3 regions of the Kitasatospora sp. NPDC052896 genome follow, and region 3 is predicted to be linked to each of the others. Evidence: riboswitches for the same ligand, from Rfam matches in the RefSeq annotation. Region 3 holds a riboswitch; each other region holds the start of a gene.
What was found. A riboswitch is a leader RNA that binds a small molecule or an ion and turns the genes downstream of it on or off. The one in region 3 is predicted to bind cyclic di-AMP.

Region 1 (5,466 bases), on a different contig from region 3:
TGGGAGATGCGCGCCGCCTCCTCCGGCGCGAAGTCCGGGCTGCCGTGGCTCATCACCAGCACGCTACCGGGCGCGAGCGCTCCCTTGAGCCGCTCCACGATCCGGTGGGCGCCGAGATCGTCCGGGACGAAGTGCAGCAGCGCGTTGAGGCTCAGCGCGACCGGCTCGGCCAGGTCGATGGTGGCGCGCAGCTCGGGCGAGGCCAGGATCACGGCCGGGTCGGTGACGTCGGCCTGGACGTAGGCGGTGCGGCCCTGCTCGGTGCTGTGCAGCAGCGCCTTGGCGTGGGCCAGCACGATCGGGTCGTTGTCGACGTAGACGACCCGGGCGTCGGGCCGGGTCTGCTGGGCGACTTCGTGCAGGTTGGGCGAGGTGGGGATGCCCGTGCCGATGTCGAGGAACTGGCGCAGCCCGGCGCCGGCGAGCAGCCGGGTGGACCGGTGCATGAAGGCCCGGTTGGCCCGGGCCGCGATCTCCGCCCACGGGAAGACCGCCATCACCTTGCCGACCGCCTCCCGGTCGGCGGCGAAGTTGGTGGTGCCACCCAGGTAGTAGTCGTACATCCGGGCGGAATGCGCTCGGTGCAGTTCCAGGTTGACCTCGTTGTAGTCCGTCGGCATCCGCTCTCTCCCCCTGCTCCGTACGCGGGCCCCGTCCACACCGCGCACGTTCCGGAATCCGCCCGTCAGGGTATGCCATGGCGCACATCGGCCCGACCCGGTTCGCGGTTTCCCACGCGGCTTCCCGCGTCACCCGAGGCGCGGACCCGCTCGATCACGGCTCCGGCCAAAATGTGCGGTGACGGTGGCATATGACCATACGTCAGATAGTCTTTCCATCACAGCATGACAGCTAGTAACCGTTGTGCCGATCTTCTTGCGTCACAGGCCGCCCGATGCGCTGTGATGTTCCCGAGGGGGTCGCTCCGGTCCCCGGCGGACGACCGGCCGTGGACCACGGCCGCCGGTCCTGGAGGGCCGAATGACGATCGACAGGGGCGTGCCGCCGCAACCCGGTGGGCACCGGGGAGGGCGGACCGTGACCGAGGGCGGCGAGGCGACGCCGGCGGACGGCCGGCTGCTCCTCACACTCCAGGCGTTCTGCGAGACCCACGAGCGCGCCTGGCACGGCTTCGCGCTGACCCAGGTCGGCAGCGACCAGGACGCCGCCCTGGTGGTCGCCGGCATGAAGGCCCACCTACGGCAACGCTGGGCGCTGGCGCTCCGCCAGGAGATCCCCGCCACCTACGCCTGGCGGCTGCTCAAGGAGCACGTCGCGGCCTGGATGCTGCACACCGGGCGGCGGCAACCGGCCCTGCTGGAGAGTGCGGTGCTCGACACCGTGGTCCGGCGCCTCCGCGCCGGCCGCCCCGGGGACGGCCGGCGCGAACTCCCCGAGGGACGCGGCCTCCACACCGCGATCCTGGGCCTGCCGGAGCGCCAGCACGATGTCATCGTCCTCAGGTACGTGCTGGACATGGACGAGGAGGAGATCGCGCAGTACCTCGGCCGGCCGGCCGCGACCGTGCGCTCCCACCTGCGGCACGCCCACCGCAACCTCGCCCGGGCCCTCGAGCTGCCCGAACCGGCCGACTCGCAAGGAGCGCCATGACCGCCGGGGAACACCAGCACGGCCTGCCGTCCCGCCGCCGCCCGCACGACCGCCGGAACGGCACTGCGGGCCGGTTCCGTGCGCCGACCGGCGGGCCGGCGCACGACGGGCGGTCCGGCGCCGGGGCCGAGCCGCCGGTGATCGTCTTCAGCGGCGCGTCCCGGCTGCCGGCGCACGAGCCGGACCGGATCAGCGCGGCGCCCGTCCGGCTGCCGTCCGAGCACGAGCAGGCGACCCACGAACTCGCCCTGGTCACCGCGCTGGTGCTGAACGCCCCGCAGGCCGCGCACAGCCTCGACCTGCTGGTCAACTCCGCCCGGATCCACCCCGAGGGGGCGCTGGTCTTCGCGGGGCTGCTCTACCTGACCGACCGGACGGACGCGGCGCAGTTCTGGTGGCAGTTCGCGGCGGGCGGCGGCAGCCAGACCGCCGCGTACTGCCTGCACCTCTACCACCTGCTGCTCGGCGAGCCCCGGGACGCCGCCTACTGGCGTGCCCAGGCGGACCGGCTGGCCGGCCATCCGCGGCCGCGGCCGAACCGGGGGCTGGCCACGGCGGCGGTGCGCGGGGGCGCCCCGCTGCTGCCGGAGGAGGTGCGACGCGACATCCTGGCCCGCTGCCACCGGGGGCTGCTGCCGCGGCTGCCCATCCGGCTGGAGGCGGTGATCAACCGGCTGGTGGTCACGGCGAACGACGACGACTTCGGGGAGATCCCGCAGCCCTCCGACACCCTGGTCGGCGATCTGGCGTCGACGTGCTGAGGCCTGCCCGGAGGCGCCGAGGGGCGCCTCGGCCTGGTGAGGCGGACACGAATTTGTTCGACTGTTGTTCCGGGTGGGTTCAGCCATCGTTGCGGAACACCGGCGACCGCCTCACCTTGCCAGATCAGGCCGGTCCGTGAACCGACCGCCGATCGGCGGGGCGTCACTCTCCAATCGCATGACGTGATTTTTGTGTGATGCGCACGATGCCGGCTTGTTATCAAGCTGATGATCCCTCTAGTCTCCCAGCAGTCCGCAGCTGCGGACTGCCGACCGCGGTACGCCGAGCCCTGCCCGCCGCGGGAGGGAAGCCGACCACCCATGGGCAGGGGTGGGGGACCCAGGTTTGGTGCCGTCCCCACGGCTAGGGGTGAAGCCGCGCGCCGGGTCCTCCGGCGGGCGGCCGGGCCACCTCCCGGCCCGAACCCGACAGCTCACCTCGCAGGCGTGCGGAGAGGGACACAGAGGGACATCATGGTGTTTTCCGGTTCCGGCCGTCACCGTCGCCCCACCCAGGCCGACCGCGCCGTGGTCGCCGCCGGCGTGGCGGGCGCGGGCATAGCGTTGCCGCTGCTCACCGCGACCAGCGCGCACGCCGCCCCGGTCAGCGCCTGGAACACGGTCGCCCAGTGCGAGACCGCCGGGAACTGGACCGCCGACACCGGGAACGGGCTCTACGGAGGCCTACAGCTCACCCAGCGGACCTGGGTCGCGTACGGCGGCGACAAGTACGCCGCCGAGCCCGACCACGCCACCCCCGACCAGCAGATCGCCATCGCCGAGAAGGTGCTGGCCCACCAGGGGCCGAGCGCCTGGCCGAACTGCTCCGACTCCGCCGGCCTGAGCAGCGACGGGCCGACGCCGGTGCTCAACACCAGCCAGCCCGCTCCGGCGACTCCGGCACCGGCCGGCGGCAGCACGGTGCTGGCGGGTCCCGACGACCCGACCTTCCCGGGCCACGGCGGGTGGGACGGGTACGACGGCGTGTACTGGTACCAGTCCGGGGGCGTCTGGTACTGGACGAACCAGCAGTCCGTCTACCTCGAGCACACGGGGGCGGCGGCGACCGCGCAGCCGAGCGCGGGCGGAAGCGCGACCGTCACGCCCGCCACTCCGGTCACGCCCACCACGCCGAGCACGACGGGCACCACGGCCACACCCACCACGACGGGCACCACGGGCACCACGGCCACGCCCACCGCTCCGACGACGTCGCCCGCCCCGGGCACGACGGGTACGCCGGGCACGACGGGCACGGCGACCCCGGTCACGCCGACGACGCCCACCACCCCGACGTCCGGCAGTACCACGGGCACGACGGGCACCACGGGCGCGACGGGCACGGCCGCGCCCGGCACGCCGGGCAGCGCGGGCAGCGGCACGGACACGCCGTCGACCGGCACGACGACCACGACGACCCCGGTCACGCCGACGGCACCGACCACCCCGGCGGCACCCGCCACCCCGGCCACCGGCATGAGCACGGGCACGAGCACGGACGCTGGCACGAGCACGGGCGCTGGCACGAGCACGGGCAGCACGGCCGCCCCGGCCACTCCCGCCTCCCCCGCGCCGTCCGCCACCACCCCGGCCCCCGCGCCGTCCGGCGGCACGGCCGCGGCCGGCACCTACACCGTGGCCACCGGCGACACCCTCTCCGGCATCGCCCAGTCCCACCAGTTGCCCAGCTGGAACGGCCTCTACCAGGACAACGCCTCGACCGTCGGCACCAACCCCGACCTGATCCACCCGGGCCAGCAGCTCCAGCTCCCCTGACCCCGGCTCACCCGCGGCTCGCGCCCGCCGCCCCGGCGGGCGCGAGCTCGTGCCGCGCGGCGGGGGAAGCGGACACCGCGGCCGCGCCGAGCCCCCGGCCACGAGGGTGAGGCCGTGCCGGCAGGTGGGGGTCACACGATCGGGCGTACCGCGCGTTGGACCCGTCCGTACCCGATGGCTCCCGCAACGCCGTTCCCGTGCGCCCGGTCGGCGATCGGGCCGGAGTCCGCGGCATCCCGACCACCGGGCCCCGCCCGCCGATCCTGAGCCGGCCCGGCACGCGGCAGATGGTGATCCCGCCCGGCCCCCGTGCCCGGGCGGGATCACCGCCGTCCGCGCGGCCCCCGCGAACCGCGCGGACGGCGGCGGGGATGGTGACGCGCGGGCCGCCGTCCGACCACGACGGCCCGCGCGTCACCCCCGTCCCCGGACGGCCGTCAGCCCGTGAAGGCGGCCAGTCCGTCCGGGGTGCCCAGGCCGGTCGGGCCGTCGTAACCGGGGCCCGCCGTGCAGAGGTAGGACGGGGAGCAGGTGGCGGTGGAACCGGTGGTCACGTCCCAGAGCGCGCTCGGGTGGGCGTAGGCGTCGGCCGCCGGGTAGCTCGCCGAGGGCGCGCCGGCGTCGGCGTAGACCGCGGCGATGATCGGCGAGGCGACGCTGGTGCCGCCGTAGACGTTCCAGCCGGAGCCGCCGTAGGTCTGGTAGACCGCGACGCCGGTGGCGGGGTCGGCGACCGCCGAGACGTCCGCGACGGTCCGCTTCGAACAGCCGGTGTCCTTCTGCCAGGTCGGCTTGGCGTCGTACGCCGAGCAGCCGGAGCCGGCGCCCTCGGTGCTGCTGGTGGACCACGCCGACTCGCTCCAACCGCGGCTGTTGGAAGCCTTGTTGAGCGAGGTGCCACCGACCGCGGTGACGTACCGCGAGGCCGCCGGGTACTCCACGCCGTAGCCGCCGTCACCGGAGCTGGCGGTGATCGCGACACCCGGGTGGTTGTAGTAGCTGGTGTCGTAGCTGGGGTCCGAGGAGGACTCGCTGCCGCCGTAGCTGTTGGAGACGAACTTGGCGCCCAGCTTGACCGCCTCGTTGACCGCGGTGCCCAGGTTGGCCGTGGTCGCGCTCTTGGCCTCGACCAGGATGATGTGCGCGTTCGGCGCGATCGCCGAGACCATGTCCAGGTCCAGCGATATCTCGCCCGCCCAGCCGGAGTTGTTGGTGGGCAGCGAGGTGGTGCTGCCGGTCTGGCTGACCTGCTTGAAGCAGCCGTTGGCGGTGGTGCAGGCGGGCAGGCCGTACTGCGCGCGGTAGACGGCCAGGTCGG
Region 2 (5,466 bases), on a different contig from region 3:
GGAAGCCGGCCGGCCCAGCGTGGCCGAGCTGCTGCAGGCCGCCGCCGAGGCCGGGCTGCCCGCCCCGCTGCTGATGCCGCTGCTGGCCGGCCCGCACTCCGCCCTGACGGAGCTGCAGCACCTCGCCGAGCAGGCCGGATCCCCGCTGACCGAGGTGCTCGGCCCGCACCCGCTGCTCGCCGAGGCCGTGCACGTCCGACTCTCCGAGGCCGGCCTGGCCCGCGCCGACCGCGCCCGGCTGTTCGCCATCACCACGGCCGCCGACGGCGTCGTGCTGACCACGGTGGGCGGCCCGGAGGCCGTCGCCGCGGCGGAGATCACCGGCGTGCTGCTGGCCGCGCGCCTGGCGGTGCCGGTCGTCGCCGCGGCCCTGGACGTCCCCGGTGCGGTGGCCGCGGCCGTCGACCACCTGCGGAACACCGGTTCGCAGCGTCCGGCGCTGGCCCCGCTGGTGATCGGCCCCGAGGCGGACCCGGAGCTGCTGCGGGCCGCCGCCGAGGAGACCGGCTGCCCGAGTGCCGAGCCGCTGGGCGCCTATCCGACCGTCGGTCAGCTGGTGGCCACCAGCTACCTGGCCACCGTCGGGGTCACCCCGCCCGAGGCGCCGGCCCGGAGCAAGCGGGCCGAGGCGGACGGTGAGACCGCCGAGGCTGCCGAGACCCCCGAGGCCCCCGAGGCGGAGCAGGGCGAGTAGACGTAGTACCACCCCGGCCCTGGGCCGGTCATCCGCATCGCGGGTGGCCGGCCCAGGGCCGTTCCGTGCGCCCACCAGCCCGTCCAGGGGCCCCTGGCGGGGCGCGGACCGAGGACGCGGGCAACCGGCCGACCAGCAGCCCGTCAGCGTCTCCAGAGCGGCCGGGACGGCCCGGCGCTGGCACGGCAGTTGGAGACGATGTGTCCGATTTGCCCATGCCTGCCACGGGAGCGACCGAATCGCCCGGCGGAGGCCATAGCAGGACTCAAGTGTCCGCTGGGCGAACGGCATAGGAATTTTTAATTCTTCGCCAGTTCATCCGCCCGGACCACCGGATCCGGCTCCCGGTCCCACTGCGCGGATGTGGCGTGCGGTACACCGCGCCGGCCCTGACCGCGCGCCGACAAACCTCCGCGCGGACGCGGCGTCAGCCTTCCGATCCACTGAGGGGGAGGCAATTCCGCACACTGCCGGGCGGATTCGCAGAATTCGATCAAAGGGCCCCGGCAATGACCGCCGACAGCCTTTCAGTTGATCTCCGAAGCGGATCTTGAAAGGCCCCGGAAGCCACTGTGACCGGCGCCACAGCTGTTTGCTAATCGAATTTAAGTCTGGTTAACGTGCTCCCCGTTCGTGGTCACACGGACCCATCCCGCCGGACGCCGAATCCTGCCACCGGACGGGCTGGCCGTCGCAGACGACGCCGAGGCAGGAGCGGGGGAACCAGGTTTGCCGCCCCGGAACGGTCTTCGGACCGGGTACCGGGGCTAGGGGTGAAGCCGACCGCCGGAGAAATCCGAGCGGACGGCCGGGCAACTCCAGCCCGAATCCGACAGCTCACCTCGTAGGCGTAGGAGAGGAAACGCAACTTCATGCTGCCCACTTCTGGTACGAACCGCTCCACCCGCGTCCGCCGCGTGATCGCCGCGACCGGCCTCGTCGGTATCGGTCTGAGCCTTCCCTGCATCACCGCCACCACCGCGTCGGCCGCCACGGTCAGCACCTGGGACAAGGTCGCCCAGTGCGAGAGCGGCGGTGACTGGAGCATCAACACCGGCAACGGCTACTACGGCGGCCTGCAGTTCTCCGCCTCCACCTGGGCCGCGTACGGCGGCACCCAGTACGCCGCGCAGGCCAACCAGGCCACCGAGGACCAGCAGATCGCCATCGCCGAGAAGGTGCTGGCCTCGCAGGGCCCGGGCGCCTGGCCGGTGTGCGGCCCGAAGGCCGGCCTGAGCCAGGGCGGCTCCGCCCCGCAGATCAACCCCTCCGGCGCCGCCTCGACCAGCACCGCGTCGAACACCTCCACCACCCCCGCGCCGGCGCCGGCCGCCCAGGCCAGCAGCACCGGCTCGGCGGCCCAGGGCGACTACACCGTGGTGGCCGGCGACTGGCTGTCCTCCATCGCCACCAAGCACAACGTGGCCGGCGGCTGGCAGAAGCTGTACGCCATCAACAAGTCGGTGCTGACCCAGGGTCCGAACGCCATCTTCCCGGGCCAGCACCTGTCGCTGGGCTCCACCGCGACGGCTCCGGCCGCCGCCACCCCGGCTCCGGCCACCCCGGCTCCGGCCCAGCCCGCCCCGGCGACCAGCACCCCGGCCCCGGCCGCCCCGGCCTCCGGCGCGATGGCCACCGCGATCGCCTTCGCCGAGTCCAAGGTCGGCCAGGCCTACGTCTACGGCGGCACCGGCAACGGCGGTTGGGACTGCTCCGGCCTGACCCAGGCCGCGATGGCCGCGGCCGGGATCTCCATCCCGCGCACCGCCGCCGCCCAGGCCTCCGCCAGCACCCCGGTCTCGATGAACAGCCTGCAGCCGGGCGACCTGCTCTTCTGGTCGAACAACGGCAGCGACTCGGGCGTCTACCACGTCGCGCTGTACATCGGCGACGGCAAGTACGTCGAGGCGGCCAACCCGTCGGCGGGCGTCAAGTACGAGACCATCGCCAACTACACGCCGAACTTCGCCGGCCGGGTCTGACCTCCGCGCGATCGTCGGTAGGCAGCAGTACCAGGAGTTCGCGAGCAGCAGCGACGCCGGATGGCGGGTGCCCGGGAGGGGCGCCCGCCATCCGGCGTTCGCGGAGCCGCTGAAAGGGCGGGTGACCAGGTGGTCACCCGCCCCGGACCGGGCGCGCGCTCTGTCAGGACCGCGCGGCCGGCCTCACTCCCCCCGGTGCGGATTCGCCCCGGTGGAGCCGCGCATGACCAGCTCCGGCTGGAACATGAACTCGGCGCGCTGCCCGGGGTTCCCCCCGACCTCCTCCAGCAGCGCGTCCACCGCCGCGGTGGCCATCGCCTCGACCGGCTGGCGGATCGTGGTCAGCGGCGGCTCGGTGAACGCCATCAGCGGCGAGTCGTCGAAGCCCACCACCGAGACGTCGCCCGGCACGGTCAGCCCGCGCTGGCGCACCGCGCGGATCGCGCCCAGCGCCATCAGGTCACTGCCGCAGACGATCGCCGTGCAGCCGCGGTCCAGCAGCGCGCCGGCCGCCGAGTGGCCGCCCTCCACGCTGAACAGGGTGTGGTGCACCAGCTCCGCGGCCTGCTCGGCGCTGTGGCCGAGGACCGACTGCAGAGCCGCCGTGAAGCCCTCGATCTTGCGCAGCACCGGCACGTACCGGCGCTGGCCGACCGCCAACCCGATCCGCTCGTGGCCGAGTTCGGCCAGGTGCTGGACGGCCATCCGCATCGCGGCCCGGTCGTCCGGCGAGATGAACGGCGCGGAGATCTTCTCGCTGTAGCCGTTGATCAGCACGAACGGGACCTGCCGGCCGGCGAGCCGGGCGTAGCGCTGGTGGTCGGCGGTGGAGTCGGCGTGCAGGCCGGAGACGAAGACGATGCCCGCGACCCCCCGCTCGACCAGCATCTCCACCAGTTCGTCCTCGGTGGCTCCGCCCGGCGTCTGGGTGCACAGCACCGGCGTGTAGCCGTGCCGGCTGAGCACCTGTTCGATCACCTGGGCCAGTGCCGGGAAGATCGGGTTGCTCAGCTCCGGGGTGATCAGGCCGATCAGACCGGCGCTGCGCTGGCGGAGCCGGGTCGGCCGCTCGTATCCGAGCACGTCGAGCGCGGCCAGCACGGTCTGCCGCGTGGTCGCGGAGACACCTGCCTTGCCGTTGAGGACGCGGGATACGGTGGCCTCGCTGACCCCCGCCTGCGCCGCGATGTCGGAGAGTCGCGCCGTAGTCACGAGCCCAGAGCCTATTGCAACCATGTCAGACCGCCCACCAGGCGGTGCTGTCGGTGGGCAGCACGGTCTCGCCGTCCACCACCACGGTCTCCGCGGAGGAGAGCAGCAGCCGGCCGGGCGCCGGTATCCGGACCGGCTCGCCGGTGGTGTTGGCGGTGCAGACGAACGCTCCTCGCGGCGCCTCGCGACGGAAGGCGAGCACGCCCTGCGGCGCGTCCAGCCACTCGACCTCGGTACCCGCGCCGAGCGCGGGGTGCTCGCGGCGCACGGCCAGCGCGCTGCGGTAGAGCTCCAGGGTGGAGGTCGGGTCACCGGTCTGCGCCTCGACGCTGAGCCCGGCCCACTCGGCGGGCTGCGGCAGCCAGCTGGGGCCGCCCTCGGTGGGGCCGAAGCCGTAGGGGGCGCGCTGGCCGGACCACGGCAGCGGGACCCGGCAGCCGTCCCGGAAGCCGTCCTGGCCGCTGGCGCGGAAGAAGGACGGGTCCTGGCGGACCTCGTCGGGCAGGTCGGTGACGTCCGGCAGGCCGAGCTCCTCGCCCTGGTAGAGGTAGGCCGAGCCGGGCAGCGCGAGCATCAGCAGGCTGGCGGCGCGGGCCCGGCGCAGGCCGAGGGCCCGGTCGCCGGAGGTGCGGATCTGGGTGCCGCCGGGCGGGTTGGCGAAGCGGGTGGCGTGCCGGGTGACGTCGTGGTTGGAGAGCACCCAGGTGGTGGGGGCGCCGACCGGGCGCATCGACTCCAGCGAGACGTCGATCACCTCGCGCAGCGCGGTGGCCTCCCAGGCGGTGCTCAGGTACTGGAAGTTGAAGGCCTGGTGCAGCTCGTCGGGACGGACGTAGTTGGCGGTGCGCTGGACGGTCGGGGTCCACGCCTCGGCGACCGCGATCCGCTCGCCCGGGTACTCGTCGAGGATCCGGCGCCAGCTGCGGTAGATCTCGTGCACGCCGTCCTGGTCGAAGAACGGCATCACGTCGTTGCCGAGCAGCTTGAGCTGGTCGTGGCCGCCGAGGTCGGGCAGGCCGGGGGCCTTCACCAGGCCGTGCGCGACGTCGACCCGGAAGCCGTCCACGCCCATGTCGAGCCAGAACCGCAGGATCGAGCGGAACTCGTCGGCGACCGCCGGGTGCTCCCAGTTGAAGTCGGGCTGCTCGGGGGCGAACAGGTGCAGGTACCAGTCGCCCGGAGTGCCGTCCGGGTCCGCGCTGCGGGTCCAGGCCGGGCCGCCGAAGATGGACTCCCAGTCGTTGGGCGGCAGTTCACCGTTCACGCCCTTGCCGGGGCGGAAGTGGTAACGGTCGCGCAGCGCCGAGCCGGGCCCCTCGCGCAGCGCGCGCTGGAACCACTCGTGCTGGTCCGAGGAGTGGTTGGGGACCAGGTCGACGATGATCCGCAGGCCCAACCGGTGGGCGTCGCGGATCAGGCCGTCGGCGTCCAGCAGGGTGCCGAACATCGGGTCCACCGCGCGGTAGTCGGCCACGTCGTAGCCGGCGTCGGCCTGCGGGGAGGCGTAGAACGGCGACAGCCAGACCGCGTCGACGCCCAGATCGCGCAGGTAGGGCAGCCGGCTGCGGACACCCGGCA
Region 3 (5,466 bases):
CGAGTTGACCGCGGCGGCGGCCGCGACCGCCACCGAGCGCGGCGCGGCGGAGGGGGAGAGCCGCCGACTGCGGCACCGGGTGGCCGAGCTGGAGAGCGCGTTGGAGAGCGGCCGCCGGTCGGCCCGGGAGGGCCGCAGCGTCGAGGACATGCGGCTGCGGCTGCTGCTGGACACCCTGCTCCAGTCGGCCCAGGGCCTGCAGCGCGAGCTGGCGCTGCCGGTGACCCAGCTGCACCCGGCGGACCTGGTGGACGCGGTGGTCCCCGGCTCGGCCTCGCCGCACGACGTGGCCCGGCGTGGACTGGCCGACGACGACCCGGCGCTGCTCGACCAGCTGCTGGCGATTCCCCAGGTCCACCTGGTGGTGGACGGCTACAACGTGACCAAGACCGGCTACCCGACCCTGCCGCTGGAGCAGCAGCGGATGCGGCTGCTGGGCGGGCTGGCGATGCTGGCCCAGCGCACCCAGGCCGAGGTGACCTGCGTCTTCGACGGGCAGGACCTGGACGTCCCGGTGATCATGGCGCCGCCGCGTGGCGTGCGGGTGCGGTTCAGCCGGACCGGGCAGACCGCGGACGAGCTGATCCGCCAGCTGGTCCGGGCCGAGCCGCAGGGCCGCCCGGTGGTGGTGGTCTCGGCCGACCGCGAGGTGGCCGACGGCGTGCGCAAGGCCGGTGCCCGGCCGGTCGCCTCGGTGCTGCTGCTCAACCGGCTCGCGCGCAGCTGACGCCGGCTCGGGCGCCCGAGCCGGCGTCGCGGGGAAGCCGTGACGGCCGCTGAACCGGGGGTGGTTCGCAGGGCCAAGGGAGTGGCGCGGCGATGTGACATTCACTAGGGTCTGGCGTCAAAACAATTTTTCCGGCCACTCACTCCATGGAGTGAGACCGCAGGAAGAAGGAGCCCCGCGTGGCGTCGCACCGCCGTGCCAAGCAGCCGAGTCGTGCCCGGGTCGCCGTGCTCACCGCCGCCGCGGCGACGGTGGTCGCCCTCTCCGCGCAGAGCGCCTGGGCCGATCCGCAGCCGTCGGTCAACGACGTCAAGGCGCAGATCGACAACCTGAACACCCAGCAGGAGCAGGCCTCCCAGCAGTTCGACGGTGCGCAGGAGAAGTCCGACCAGCTGCGCCAGCAGGCCTCCCAGCTGCAGGACGAGGTGGCCCGGGCCCAGGACCAGGTGACCCAGCTGGAGCAGGGTCTGGCCACGGTGGCCGGCGAGCAGTACATGAGCGACGGGATCGACCCGTCGGTACAGCTGATGCTCAACTCCGACCCGTCCGGCTACCTCTCCCAGGCCGCCAGCCTGGACCAGGCGACCACCACCGAGACCGACGCGCTCAAGTCGCTGCAGTCCGAGGAGCGGACGCTCAACCAGGAGAAGGCGGAGGCCTCGGCCACCCTGGCCGAGCTGGACGCCACCACCACCACGCTGAACAGCGCCAAGTCCCAGGTGCAGACCAAGCTGCAGCAGGCGCAGTCGCTGCTCAACTCGTTGAGCGCCAGCCAGCGGGCGGCCCTGCAGGCGGCCGAGCAGCAGGACGAGGGCGACGTCGCCTCCCGCGGTGCCGCCCGCGCCGACCTGGGCAACCTGCCGCCGGCCTCCGGTTACGCCGGGGCCGCGGTGGCCGCCGCGCTCAGCCGGCTCGGCGACTCGTACGTCTGGGGTCACACCGGTCCGACCACCTTCGACTGTTCGGGCCTGATGCAGTGGGCGTACGCGCAGGCCGGCGTCTCGCTGCCGCGCACCTCGCAGGAGCAGGGCACGATCGGCACCGAGGTGCCCAGCCTCGCCGACGCCCAGCCGGGCGACCTGGTGATCTACGGCAGCGACATGCACCACGTGGGGATGTACATCGGCAACGGCAACGTGGTGCACGCGCCGCACACCGGTGACGTGGTCCGGGTCATGCAGGCCAGCGTGATCGGACCGATCGCCACCATCCGCCGGGTCTGACCGCGCGTCGACCCCATCCGAACGGGGTCGGCCTGACGGGCCGTCACAGCCTTCACTGTGACCCACGCCACCCTCACTGCTGCACTCCGGGTGACTCCGGTATCACCCATCGTCAAATTAATCAGTTTTTTCTGACAAGGATTTGAACGGATCACGGATCTGTTACTAGGGTCGGGGTCCTGACCACCGCGACGGTGATCACCCGACCGGGGTGACAGCGGGGGTACCGCCGAGTCTGGAAAGTGGCACGGGCAGTTGACTGCCCGACGGGGAACCCCTGCGGGGGAGCCACGGACCGGAGCCGGGGAACCACGTTCCTCGGGGTGAATCGGCGCCAGGTCGGCCTGCTGGCCGGTGAGGCGTCGTAGGGCATCTCTTCCAGCCCGAACCCGTCAGCTCACCCGGTAGGCGGTCGAAGGAAGAAGGATTCGTGGGTTCCCATCGTCGTCCCAAGCCCGCCGGCCGTACCCGCACGTCGATCCTGACCGCCGCGGCCGCCACCGCCGTCGCGCTCTCCGCGCAGGGCAGCGCGCACGCCGACCCGGCGCCGTCGCTCGATCAGGTCAAGGCGCAGGTTGACCAGCTGAACCAGCAGGCCGAGGCCGCCACCCAGCAGTACGACGGCGCGCAGGCCCAGGAGCAGGCGCTCCAGCAGCAGGTCGGCCAGCTGCAGGACCAGGTGGCCCGGCAGCAGGACCAGGTCACCCAGCTGCAGGGCGGGCTGGCCGAGGTCGCCGCGGACCAGTACGCGAACGGTGGGATATCCCCGACCGTCCAGCTGATGCTCACCAGCAACCCGGGCAACTTCCTGAACCAGGCCAGCTCGGTCAGCCAGCTGAACAGCACCCAGAGCGAGACGCTGAAGGAGCTGCAGCAGCAGCAACAGCAGCTCGACCAGAGCAAGTCCGAGGCGCAGGCCAAGCTCGCCCAGCTGGACGCCACCACGCAGACCCTGCAGGCCGCCAAGGACGCGGTGCAGGCGAAGCTGCAGCAGGCGCAGGCGCTGCTCAACACGCTGACCGCGCAGCAGCGCCAGCAGATGCAGGAGCAGGAGGCGCAGGCCGCCGCCGCCTCGCAGGCCGCCGCCCAGCAGGCCCAGGCCTCCGCCGCGCGTGCCGCGCACGCCGCTGGTAGCACCCTGACCGGGGCCGCGGCCGCCACCGGCGCGACCAATGCGCAGGCCGCCGCCGCCATCGCCGCCGCGGAGAGCCGGCTCGGTGACGAGTACGTCTACGGTGCCAACGGCCCGACCACGTTCGACTGCTCGGGCCTGATGCAGTGGGCCTACGCGCAGGCCGGCGTCTCGCTGCCGCGCACCTCGCAGGAGCAGTGGGCGTACGGCACCAACGAGGGCACCAACCTCGCCAACGCGCAGCCCGGCGACCTGATCATCTTCTACGGCGGCGACCACGTCGGCATGTACGTGGGTGGCGGCCAGGTCATCCACGCCCCGCACACCGGTGCGGTGGTCCGCTACGAGGCGGCCGCGGACATGCCGATCACGGCCATCGTGCGGGTCTGATTCTCCGTCGTCACGGCCCGGTCTCCCGTAGGGAGGCCGGGCCGTCGGCGTACTCTGGCTCGGTCGGATGTCCGATTAGTGGTCAAATATTCGCATTGGCAAGGGTTTGGACTCCCCCGCTGGGACTCGCTAACGTCTGCGCTCGGATCTCAGCTTCCACGGCGATTGGAGCCGTCACCCCATGGTGATGCCGCACCGCCCGGTCACTCCGGGCCGTTCCTCCCAACCGGGCGCCGCGCGACGGCTCGCCCGGGCGCTGATGGTCACCGCCGCGGCGACCACGGCGCTGGCGATGACCGCCGCCGTCGGTCAGGCCGCCCCGGTCGCGCCGAAGCCGGACAAGAAGGACGTCAAGGCCCAGGTCGACCAGCTCTACACGGAGGCCGAGCAGGAGAACGAGAAGGCCAACGCGGCCGAGGAGGCCCAGCGACGGTTGCAGGCCGACGCCGGCGCGCTGCAGCAGCAGGTGGCCGACGCGCAGGACACGCTCAACCGGATGCGCGGCGACCTGGCCACCCTGGCCGGGGCCGAGTACCGGTCCGGCGGGATGGACCCGACCGTCCAACTGATCCTCTCCTCCGACCCCGAGGCCTACCTCAACCGGGCCCGCACCCTGGACCAGGCCGCCCAGCAGCGTGCCGCCAAGCTGCGCGACGTGCGGGACCAGCAGCGCCGGCTCGACCAGAAGCGGGCCGAGGCGACCGGCAAGCTCGCCGAACTCGACGGGGTGCGGCAGACCCTGTTGCAGAGCAAGCAGCGGACCCAGCAGCGGCTGCAGAAGGCACAGGCCCTGCTGGACAGCCTGGACGCGACCGAGCGCGCCCAGCTCGCCGAGGACGACGCCGACGAGGCGCGGGCCGGCCGCGGGGCGGACCGGGTCGACCTGGCCAGCCTGCCGCCCGCCTCCGACCGGGCCGCGGTCGCGGTGGCCGCCGCGCTCAGCAAGGTCGGTTCGCCGTACGTCTACGGATCCACCGGGCCGGGTGCCTTCGACTGCTCGGGTCTGATGTACTGGAGCTGGCGGCAGGCCGGAGTGACCCTGCCGCGTACCTCGCAGGCCCAGGCCTTCGGCGGGCGGCGGATCAGCCTCTCCGAGGCGCGACCGGGAGACCTGGTGATCTTCTTCAAGGACATGCACCACGTCGGCATGTACGTGGGCGGCGGCACGGTGGTGCACGCGCCGCACCCGGGGGCCCGGGTGCGCTACGAGAGCGTCGCGGTGATGCCGGTCGCGGCGGTGGTGCGGCCCTGAGCGGCGAGCGGTCGGCCCCCGCGGTCGTCCTCGGGCAGCCCGTGCCGTCGGCCGTCCACGGGCTGTCGCGGCGTGCCGCGCTGCTGCTGGTGGCCGGCTCGCTGACCGGGCTGTCGCTGCCCCGGGTGCCGCCGCAGGCGTCCGGTGCCGGCCCGGCCGCGCCGGCCGCCGCGGACCCGACCGGCCGGCTGCTGGCCGCGCACGCCGCCGCGCTGCGGGCCGGCCCGCTGGCCGGGCTGCCGCTGGCCGAGTTCGGCTACCGCGAGACGGCCCGCGACGCGAGCACGCTCCGTGTCGAACTCGCCTACCGGTTCCAGGGCTTCGACGACTACCCGGCGCTGCTCCAGCGCCGCTTCGCCCTGACCGCGGACGGCGGCCTGGGCCCGGAGAGCCCGGCCCCGCAGGGGCCGGCCGCGCCCTGGGATGCGGGGCCGGTCCGGCTCGCGCACGGCCGGCTCTGCCTGGTGCTGGGCGCCGAGCAGGCCGAACTCACCGAGCTGGCCGGCGTGGCGGACCGCGCGGTGCCCGCGGTGAGCGGAGTCTGGGGGACCGACTGGGCGGGCCGGCTGGTACTCCAACTGCCCGCCACCGAGGACCAGTTCGCCCAGCTGCTGGCGGTCTCGCCGGACGCCTACCAGGACATGGCCGCGGTCACCAGCGCGGCCGCCGGGGCGCCGGTGCACACCCCCGCCGACCGGATAATGGTCAATCCGGCCGTCTACCGGGAGCTCAGCGCGGTCGG

Region 1: linked by a shared signal. The riboswitch ahead of ACIGXM_RS27725 (transglycosylase family protein) and the one ahead of ACIGXM_RS17435 (NlpC/P60 family protein) in region 3 are both predicted to bind cyclic di-AMP.
Region 2: linked by a shared signal. The riboswitch ahead of ACIGXM_RS36440 (transglycosylase family protein) and the one ahead of ACIGXM_RS17435 (NlpC/P60 family protein) in region 3 are both predicted to bind cyclic di-AMP.

The regions. Positions count from the first base shown of each region.
Region 1 is NZ_JBITZU010000018.1:120,175-125,640, reverse strand. It holds gene ACIGXM_RS27740 (SAM-dependent methyltransferase) at 1-620, opposite strand, end outside; gene ACIGXM_RS27735 (RNA polymerase sigma factor) at 982-1,611, shown strand; gene ACIGXM_RS27730 (hypothetical protein) at 1,608-2,372, shown strand; cyclic di-AMP (ydaO/yuaA leader) riboswitch at 2,675-2,834, shown strand; gene ACIGXM_RS27725 (transglycosylase family protein) at 2,847-4,148, shown strand; gene ACIGXM_RS27720 (peptidase S8) at 4,586-5,466, opposite strand, start outside.
Region 2 is NZ_JBITZU010000045.1:11,332-16,797, forward strand. It holds gene ACIGXM_RS36435 (hypothetical protein) at 1-694, shown strand, start outside; cyclic di-AMP (ydaO/yuaA leader) riboswitch at 1,386-1,560, shown strand; gene ACIGXM_RS36440 (transglycosylase family protein) at 1,567-2,676, shown strand; gene ACIGXM_RS36445 (LacI family DNA-binding transcriptional regulator) at 2,860-3,912, opposite strand; gene ACIGXM_RS36450 (glycoside hydrolase family 13 protein) at 3,914-5,466, opposite strand, start outside.
Region 3 is NZ_JBITZU010000007.1:238,819-244,284, reverse strand. It holds gene ACIGXM_RS17445 (NYN domain-containing protein) at 1-727, shown strand, start outside; gene ACIGXM_RS17440 (NlpC/P60 family protein) at 907-1,950, shown strand; cyclic di-AMP (ydaO/yuaA leader) riboswitch at 2,227-2,377, shown strand; gene ACIGXM_RS17435 (NlpC/P60 family protein) at 2,381-3,472, shown strand; gene ACIGXM_RS17430 (NlpC/P60 family protein) at 3,654-4,724, shown strand; gene ACIGXM_RS17425 (hypothetical protein) at 4,766-5,466, shown strand, end outside.